Regions from separate parts of the Bordetella sputigena genome, predicted to be linked through region 1. Evidence: predicted binding sites of a transcription regulator. Region 1 holds the regulator's gene; the other holds the start of a gene.
What was found. Region 1 encodes LexA, which represses DNA repair genes until DNA is damaged. Its sites were predicted from a motif close to ACTGTATNNNNATACAGT; they were not measured.
Positions count from the first base shown of each region.

Region 2: a site for LexA is predicted at 2,032-2,049, ahead of imuA (translesion DNA synthesis-associated protein ImuA). Genes of this name have one in related genera too.

Region 1 is NZ_CBCSCA010000002.1:424,294-428,712, reverse strand. Features, by position in the region: gene lon (endopeptidase La) at 1-2,086, shown strand, start outside; gene lexA (transcriptional repressor LexA) at 2,199-2,849, opposite strand; gene ACNA0R_RS05100 (amino acid aminotransferase) at 3,017-4,222, opposite strand; gene uvrB (excinuclease ABC subunit UvrB) at 4,307-4,419, shown strand, end outside.
Region 2 is NZ_CBCSCA010000005.1:409,016-413,434, reverse strand. Features, by position in the region: gene ACNA0R_RS12780 (Y-family DNA polymerase) at 1-1,182, opposite strand, end outside; gene imuA (translesion DNA synthesis-associated protein ImuA) at 1,139-1,948, opposite strand; gene ACNA0R_RS12770 (nucleotidyltransferase family protein) at 2,168-2,458, shown strand; gene ACNA0R_RS12765 (HepT-like ribonuclease domain-containing protein) at 2,583-2,825, shown strand; gene ACNA0R_RS12760 (tetratricopeptide repeat protein) at 2,909-3,886, shown strand; gene ACNA0R_RS12755 (helix-turn-helix domain-containing protein) at 3,935-4,171, opposite strand; partial or broken gene ACNA0R_RS12750 (aldehyde reductase) at 4,170-4,301, shown strand; gene ACNA0R_RS12745 (PadR family transcriptional regulator) at 4,385-4,419, shown strand, end outside.

The DNA.
Region 1 (4,419 bases):
CCCCATCCAGGGTTCCGAGACGGAAGCCCTGCGCCGGGCCATCGTGGCCCAGTTCGAGCAGTACGTAAAGCTCAACAAGAAGATCCCGCCGGAGATCCTTACGTCCCTGGCGGGCATCGACGATGCCGGTCGGCTTGCCGATACCATCGCCGCCCATTTGCCGCTGAAGCTCGAGCAAAAGCAGAAGATGCTGGAGATCTTCGGCACGGCCGAACGCCTGGAAGGTCTGCTCACGCAGCTGGAAACCGAAATCGACATCCTGCAGGTCGAAAAGCGGATCCGCGGCCGTGTGAAAAAGCAGATGGAGAAGAGCCAGCGCGACTATTACCTGAATGAGCAGGTAAAGGCCATCCAGAAGGAGCTGGGTGAGGGCGAAGAAGGCGCCGACATCGAAGAGCTGGAAAAGAAGATCGTCGCGGCGCATATGCCCAAGGAAGCGCGCAAAAAGGCCGATGCCGAGCTGAAGAAGCTCAAGCTGATGTCGCCCATGTCCGCCGAAGCGACGGTGGTGCGCAACTACATCGATACCTTGATCAATCTGCCGTGGCGCAAGAAGAGCAAGGTCAACAATTCCATAGGCAATGCCGAAACGGTCCTGGACGATGACCACTATGGTCTCGAAAAGGTCAAGGAACGCATCCTCGAATATCTTGCCGTGCAGCAGCGCGTCGATAAGGTCAAGGCGCCCATCCTGTGCCTGGTCGGTCCTCCCGGCGTGGGCAAGACCTCGCTGGGGCAGTCGATCGCCAAGGCAACCAATCGCAAGTTCGTGCGGATGGCGCTGGGCGGCGTGCGGGACGAGGCCGAGATCCGCGGTCACCGTCGCACGTATATCGGCTCCATGCCGGGCAAGATCCTGCAGAACATGAGCAAGGTAGGTGTGCGCAACCCCCTGTTCCTGCTGGACGAAATCGACAAGCTGGGCATGGACTTCCGTGGCGATCCCTCGTCGGCGCTGCTGGAGGTGCTGGATCCCGAGCAGAACCACACGTTCCAGGATCACTACGTCGAAGTCGACTTCGACCTGTCGGACGTGATGTTCGTCGCGACCAGCAACACGCTGAATATTCCGCCGGCCCTGTTGGACCGGATGGAAGTCATTCGCCTGTCCGGCTACACGGAAGACGAAAAGGTGCACATCGCCAGCGATCACCTGATTCCTAAGCTGTTGAAGAACAACGGCCTGAAGGAAACGGAGCTGTCGATAGACGAATCCGCCTTGCGCGACATCGTGCGGTACTACACGCGCGAAGCCGGTGTGCGGGCGCTGGAGCGCGAGATCGGCAAGGTATGCCGCAAGGTCGTCAAGCAATTGTTGACCGAGCGCGAAGGCAAGCCCGCCGCGGACACCAATGGCACCGCCAGCGTCATCGCGGTGACGTCGGAGAACCTGAACGAATACCTGGGCGTACGCCGCTACAACTTCGGTATGGCGGAAAAGGAAAACCAGGTGGGGCAGGTGACCGGCTTGGCCTGGACCGAAGTGGGCGGCGATCTGCTGACCATCGAAGTCGCCGACATGCCGGGCAAGGGCGCTATCCAGCGCACCGGTTCGCTGGGCGACGTGATGAAGGAATCGGTCGAAGCGGCGCGCACGGTCGTGCGTTCGCGGGCGCGTCGGTTGGGATTCGCCGATAGCGTCTTCGAAAAACGCGACATGCACGTGCACGTGCCCGAAGGCGCGACGCCCAAGGACGGTCCGTCCGCGGGTATCGCGATCACCACCGCCATGGTGTCCGCGCTGTCCGGTATTCCGGTGCGGGCGGACGTCGCGATGACGGGCGAAATCACGCTGCGTGGTGAAGTACTGGCGATCGGTGGCTTGAAGGAAAAGTTGCTGGCCGCGCACCGTGGTGGCATCAAGACCGTGTTGATTCCCGAGGAAAACGTCAAGGATCTGGCGGAAATCCCCGACAACGTCAAGAACCAGCTGGAAGTTGTGCCGGTACGTTGGATCGACAAGGTCTTGGAGCGGGCACTGGAGCGTATGCCTGACCCGATCTCGGAAGAGGACGCGAAGGACAAGCCGATGGTGACCCCGACGGCGGCTTCCTCCGAATCGGCCGATCCGGTTATCAAGCACTAAACGCGGTCGTAGTCACAAGCCTGGCAAAAAGGCCTGGAGCGCGAGCTCCAGGCCTTTTCGTTTGGCTGTCTGGCAAGCACCTGTCGCCGGCTGGCCGCCGCCCGCTGGAGCCTTATTGCAGCGCCTGGGTGCGGATCAAACCCACCGCGATGCCCTCCAGCGCGAATTCCTGTCCGGGCCGCACCAGAATGGGCTCGAATTCCGGATTTTCCGGGAGGAGTTCGATGCGGCCGCCTTGGCGGTGCAAGCGCTTGACGGTGACGTCTTCATCGATGCGAGCCACCACGATCTGGCCGTCGCGCGCGTCGCTGGCTTTTTTGACTGCCAGGAGATCGCCGTCCAGGATGCCTATGTCGCGCATGCTCATGCCGCGGACCTTGAGCAGGTAATCCGGCCGCTGGGCGAATAGGCCGGGATCGACGCCGACATCGCGTTCGACGTGTTCGGCGGCCAGGATGGGGCTGCCCGCCGCGACGCGGCCGACGAGCGGCAACATGAGCTGCGCCAGCGATGGGATGGGGAGCATGGCCTGGCTGTTTTCGGCCCGCGTTTCTTTCAACCGTATGCCGCGGGAGGCGCCGGCGGTCAGTTCGATGGCGCCTTTGCGCGCCAGCGCCTTCAGATGGTCTTCCGCTGCGTTGGGCGAACGGAATCCGAGCGCTGCCGCAATTTCAGCGCGGGTGGGCGGGAATCCCGTGCTCGCGACCGCTTGGCGTATAAGGTCGAGTATCTGCTGTTGCCGTTCGGTAAGTTTGCTGGCCATTGGGCGATCCTGTTCCCTGTATGGATATACAGGATCGAATTTTGGGGGACGTAGCTCCAAAACGCAAGGGGGTGGGCGAGCACTCGCGGCCGAATATCCCGCAAAAAAGATTGGGGCTCCCGAAGGAGCCCCAAGCGCGCGTGCCCAGACGTACCGGGATGATCGGCTTAGCCTTTCAGCACCTGCGCGATACCCTTGGCCACGGCATCGATATTCTGGCTGTTCAGCGCTGCAACGCAGATCCGTCCGCTGGAGACGGCATAAATACCGTGTTCTTCGCGCAGCCGATCCACCTGGGCCGAGGTCAGGCCGGAGTAGGAGAACATGCCGCGCTGCTGCAGGACGAAATCGAAGTTCTGCTGGGCACCATACTCCTTGATCTTGTCGACCAGTTGGCGGCGCATCAGACGGATACGCTCGCGCATGCCGGTCAGTTCCTGTTCCCATAAGGCGAACAGTTCCGGCGTGTTCAGCACCGTCGATACGACCGTGCCGCCATGCGTGGGCGGATTCGAATAGTTGGTACGGATGACGCGCTTGAGCTGGCTGAGCACGCGCGTGGCTTCGTCCTTGCTGCCGGCGATCACCGTCAGGGCGCCGACGCGCTCGCCGTACAGCGAGAAGGACTTGGAAAAAGAGGAACTGATGAACACCGTCATGCCCATGCCGGCGAACAGGCGCACGACGGCGGCGTCTTCGTGCAGGCCGGCGCCGAAGCCCTGGTAGGCGATGTCCAGGAAGGGCACCAAATCGCGTTCCTTGACCACATTGGCGATCTGCTGCCATTGTTCGGCGGTTGGATCCACGCCGGTGGGGTTATGGCAGCAGGCATGCAGTACGACCACGCTGCCGGCCGGCATGGATTTCAAGCCGGCGAGCATGCCTTCGAAATTCAGCCCATGCGTGGCGGCGTCGTAGTAGGGATAGGTTTCGACCTGGAAGCCGGCACGTTCGAACAGCGCGCGGTGGTTCTCCCAGCTGGGATCGCTGATATACACCTTGGATTGCGGCAGCAGCTGGCGCAGGAAATCCGCCCCGATCTTGAGCGCACCCGTGCCGCCCAGCGCTTGCGTGGTCAGCACGCGACCTTCGGCCGAGAGGGGGGAGTCGGCGCCCAGCAGCAGGGCCTGGGCGCCCTTGTTGTAGGCCGCGATGCCTTCGATAGGCAGATAGCCGCGCGCGGCGGCGGCCTCGATGCGGGCGATTTCGGCTTTGCGGACCGCGGCCAGGAGCGGAATGCGCCCGTTGTCGTCGTAGTACACCCCCACGCCCAGATTGACCTTGCCCGGCCGGGTATCGGCGTTGTATTGCTCATTCAGCCCGAGAATGGGGTCGCGCGGGGCCAATTCGACGTTCTGGAAAAGGGTGCTCATCGGATCGCAAGTTACGCAAAAGGGTAGGTGGACGCAGCCGGATATGCGGCGGATAATGGGGGGTTTACCCTGAGACAGTCTAGCATGACCGAAACTGGATTCGTCGAATTTCCGGATAGTCCTTTCCAGCTCTATCAACCCTATCCGCCGGCGGGCGACCAGCCCGGCGCCATCAACGCGTTGGTGGACGGCGTGCG
Region 2 (4,419 bases), on a different contig from region 1:
GTGCACGCCCGTCCAGTGGTTGGCGACTTCGGGCCGGTGATCGGCGACGGGATCGGGCCGCAGCACCCGGTCGGCGCCCAGGCGGGCCGTCAGCATGTCCAGCAGGCGCGCGCGTTCGCTGGCCACCTGGGCCGGTTCGGGAAACAGCGTGGTATTGGCCGCGGGTTGCGGCACCGTGTGCGGCGCGTCCAGCACGACCGCGACGACCGGCGCCTGCAGCGTCATGCGATCCAGCCGTTCACGCAGCAGGCCCAGCAGATGCGCCGGCTGCCAGGCCGGTTCGGCCAGCGTCAATTCCAGCAGGCTGGGCGGCCGCGCATGGCGGCCGCGTTCGTGCTCCAGGGCCAGCGTCAGCCGCGGCACGGCACGCTGGCGCGCGGTCAGCCAGCCGCTCATCTGCTCCACCAGGATGCGCGCCACCGCCAGTACCGCATCGGTATGTTCGATGCGCTCGATCAATTCGAAGCGGCGCTTGAAGGCCAGCGGAGGCGAAATCCAGGCATGCGCCTGCGGCGCGTCGCCGTAAGCGGCGTCCAGGGTTTTCAGCAGCGCCGTTCCGCAGCGGCGTTGCAGGCCGCCGCGAGGCAGGCGGCGCAGAAAGCCGAGCTGGCGGCAACCGATGCCATGCAGCCATTCCAGATGGGGCTGGGCTTGCGGCAGCAGGGCACAGGGCAGGGCATCCAGGCGCCGCGCCAGGCGCGTGATCGCCAATGCATGGCGCGGTCCGGTATCGGTTCTGTGCGCCAATATCCATGCGCCGCCCGCGGTGGGAGCGATACCCAGCCGCGCCTGCAAGCCCAGCGTGCGCAGGGTATCGGCGACGCGGCGCGCCAGGGCGCGTGGTCCGCGGAATACGCGCAGGCTGGCGCCCACGTTCAGCAGCAGGGTGTGCCGTTCGCCCAGCGCGACATCCGGCGTGTATTGCAGCAGGGCCAGCGCCGCGCCTTCCAATGCCGAGCCTTCGGCCGCCGGGTCGCGGTCCAGCAGGATGGCGTGCGGCGCCAGGGCATGGGCGCCGGCGCGGCGCATGCCCAAGGTAATGCCATGGCTGGCGGCAGCCGGCGTCAGGGTCATGACGCATTCGTGCTCGACCACCGCGCATGCCGTGACGTCCAGCGGCCACGGCGGATGCAGGGCATCAAGCGCCAGCCTCGGCAGGTAGACGGCTATCCAGAGTTGCATGGTCATCAAAAAGGTCGGGCGCGGGCCGCGCCATGTCGAGTTCGCGCTGCGCTTCCCGCGTGGCAGGGAGTTCCCCTGGCGAGGACTGGGAAATTTCGCGTGGCGTGGCATCGCCGGCGTCCCGTGGCGCCGGATGAACGACTTCCCGCGCGGGCGCGCGCCGCTCCAGCGCGATATACAAGGAATGCCCGCACACCGGTCCGCGGCGTTTGACGATATCCACCTGCAATCCATCGCCGGCCGGCGCCAGCGCCAGCCGCAAGGGCGCTGGCGACGCCTGGGCGCCGGCGCGCGCCGGCCGCAGGCAGAAAAACAAAGTGGCGCCGGCCTGCGCCGCAAGATGCAGCCGCCGCAAGGATTCCGGCTGCGCCTGCGGCAGCCAGCACAGCAGCGCGGCGCAGCTGCCGTTTTTCAGCACCTGTTCCGCCGACCACAAGGCGTCCGCCGGACGTTCCGGATTCACCCATAGCAGCCGGGCCGGATCCAGCCCCCAACTGCTCCATGCCGCGATATGCGGCACACAGGGCGGCTGCACCAGTACGATGCTGCCTGCGTGGTCCAGCGCCCGCAGCGCCGGCCGCAGCAAGCGCATCTCCCCGATGCCCGGCCGCGGCAGCAGCAGCTCATTCAAGGCCCCGGGCGGCCAGCCCCCGCCGGGCAATTCCTTCTCCAGTTCCGGATACCCCGTAGGCACCGCCACCCGAGCCGCGCGCGCGAACTGCGTCCCCCGCCACAGGGCGGGATGGATCTGTTCGGGCGGCGGCATCGAAAGCGACGGCATGGCGGCGGAGCAGGGGCGGAAACGCCCGGCGGGTTCAGGGCCGGGCGCGATGATTCAGGCTGATATTTACTGGACAAATATACAGTAAAATGGCCGCATTACTGCTTCGCTTGGTAAGCCTTAATTAAGGCAGAGCAGGTCCCGATGATTGAGGCGTTGCGCACCTATCAACTACTATTGACACGTTTTAATGGAGCCACATCTATGCGGCCGTCAATAGCTCTCGCACAGAAGCGCAATGCCATCCGTGAAGCGGCCGGCCGTTTTCGTACATCGAATCCGCGAGTATTCGGTTCAGTACTCCATGGCACCGATAAAGAAGGCAGTGACCTCGACCTGTTGGTCGACGCGATGCCCGGAGCCACATTGTTTGATCTTGGCGGCTTGCAAGATGAGCTGGAAACACTGCTCGGTGTTCACGTTGAATTATTGACGCCGGGAGATTTGCCCCCCAAGTTTCGCGAACAGGTGCTGGCGGAAGCTTTGCCTGTATGAATGAGCACCGCCTCATCGACTACTTGGCACATATTCGGCAAGCTGCGCAAGACGCATGTGACTTTATCGAAGGCCAAAACAAAGAAGATTCCTTGCCGACAAGCGAACTCAGCAAGCCGTCATCATGAGTCTTGTCATTATTGGCGAGGCAGCTACCAAAGTAATGGACCGGTATGTTGATTTCACACTGGCCCAATCGCAGGTTCCATGGCGCAGCATGCGCGGGATGCGGAATCGCATTGCCCATGGGTATTTCGACATAGATCTCCACGTCGTATGGGAAACGGTTCGGACGGCATTGCCGGAGCTTCTGCAGCAGTTGAACCGTATCCACAGTTCCCTCGATGGATACGGCGATCAGCAGTAAATTCGAGATGATTGCGTTCGCCGCCTATTGAACTTCCACGGTTCGGCGTCATCTCATTCGCATTGACGGGAGGAGGATTCCCCATGCGCTCCATTTATTCAAAATCCATCGCCGGCTCGATGCTGCTGTCCGCCTGCCTGCTTTTTGGCGGCAACGCGTTTGCGGCGGAGGCCACGCCCGATCAGGTGTACCAGGCGGCCCAGGCGGGCAATTATCGCGAAGCCCAGGCGATGATGGACCAGATCCTGCGCGACCACCCCAACAGCGCCAAGGCGCATTTCGTGGAAGCCGAATTACTGGGCAAGCAAGGCAAGCTGCAGCAGGCCCAGGCGGAACTCAATACCGCGCTGCGCCTGGACCCCAGCCAGAATTTCGCCCGTCCGGGCGCCGTGGATGAATTGCGCAGCCTGATCGCTTCAGGTAGCAACGCATCGCGCGCGCAAGGCACGCTTTCCGGCATTCCCTGGGGGCTGGTGCTGGCGATCGCGGCGCTGTTGATCATCGTGTCGATGATCATGCGCGCACGCAGGCGCGCAAACTCCGCGGGTGGAACGGGGCCCTATGGCGGCTATGGTGGTTATGGTGCCGCGCGCACGCCGACGCCATACGGCCCGCAGGGCGGCCCCGGCGCCGCTCCCCAAGGCGGATACGGCTATCCCGGCGGCGCCGCGCCCACCCAGGCCGGTCCCGGCATGGGCTCCGGCATACTCGGCGGCCTGGCCACCGGCGCGGCGGTGGGCGCCGGCGTGGTCGCGGGCGAGGCTTTAATGGATCGCGTGCTGCATCGCGGATCGGACAATGCGGGCAACGTCGGCAACGCCGATCCCGCACGCGACGCCGGCGTGGCGAATGCCGGCGAACAAGGCTACGACATGGGCGGCAACGACTTCGGCCTGCGCGATGCCAGTTCCTGGGACGACGACGAAAGACGCAAGCTCGCCAGCAACGACGGCGGCGACCAGACCTGGAACGTCGGCAATCCCTGGGACGATGGCGGTTCTTCCAGCGACGGCGGTTCCTGGGACGACGGCAGCAGCAGCGGATCCGACGATTGGACCTGATCGACTGACGGATCGCTGCCTGACTCACCTGACGGATCGCCGCCTGACCTACTGAGCCACCGTACCGGAATCGGCTGTCCGCATGGCAATCCGGTACGCCTTGGGCGACTTGCCGGCAACGCGCTTGAACGCGGTGCTGAAGGCGCTTTCGGATGCATATCCCAGCGACAGGGCGACCGCCGCCACGGGAGCCTTGTCCTCCCGCAGTGCGCGTTCGGCAAGCCGCATGCGCCACTGGATAAGATAAGTCAGCGGCGCGACGCGGGGGCCGCCCAACGCGCGCATGAACGCCACGAGCGAGAAGGCCATTCGCCTGCTGGGCTGGGCGCCCCGGTCCAGCGAAGAGGCCATCGTGGCCACGGCGGAGAGCCTGATTCGGCCGGGCCTGCTTGGCCAGTCGACATGCGCCCGGTAAGGCCGCCATATTCAACCCGGCTGTTGACACGCCGCCCCGGTCTCTATATCGTACGATATATGTCTTACGATATAGAGGACGCCATGCACTTTCCCTTTCATCATTGGTTTTTCATGCG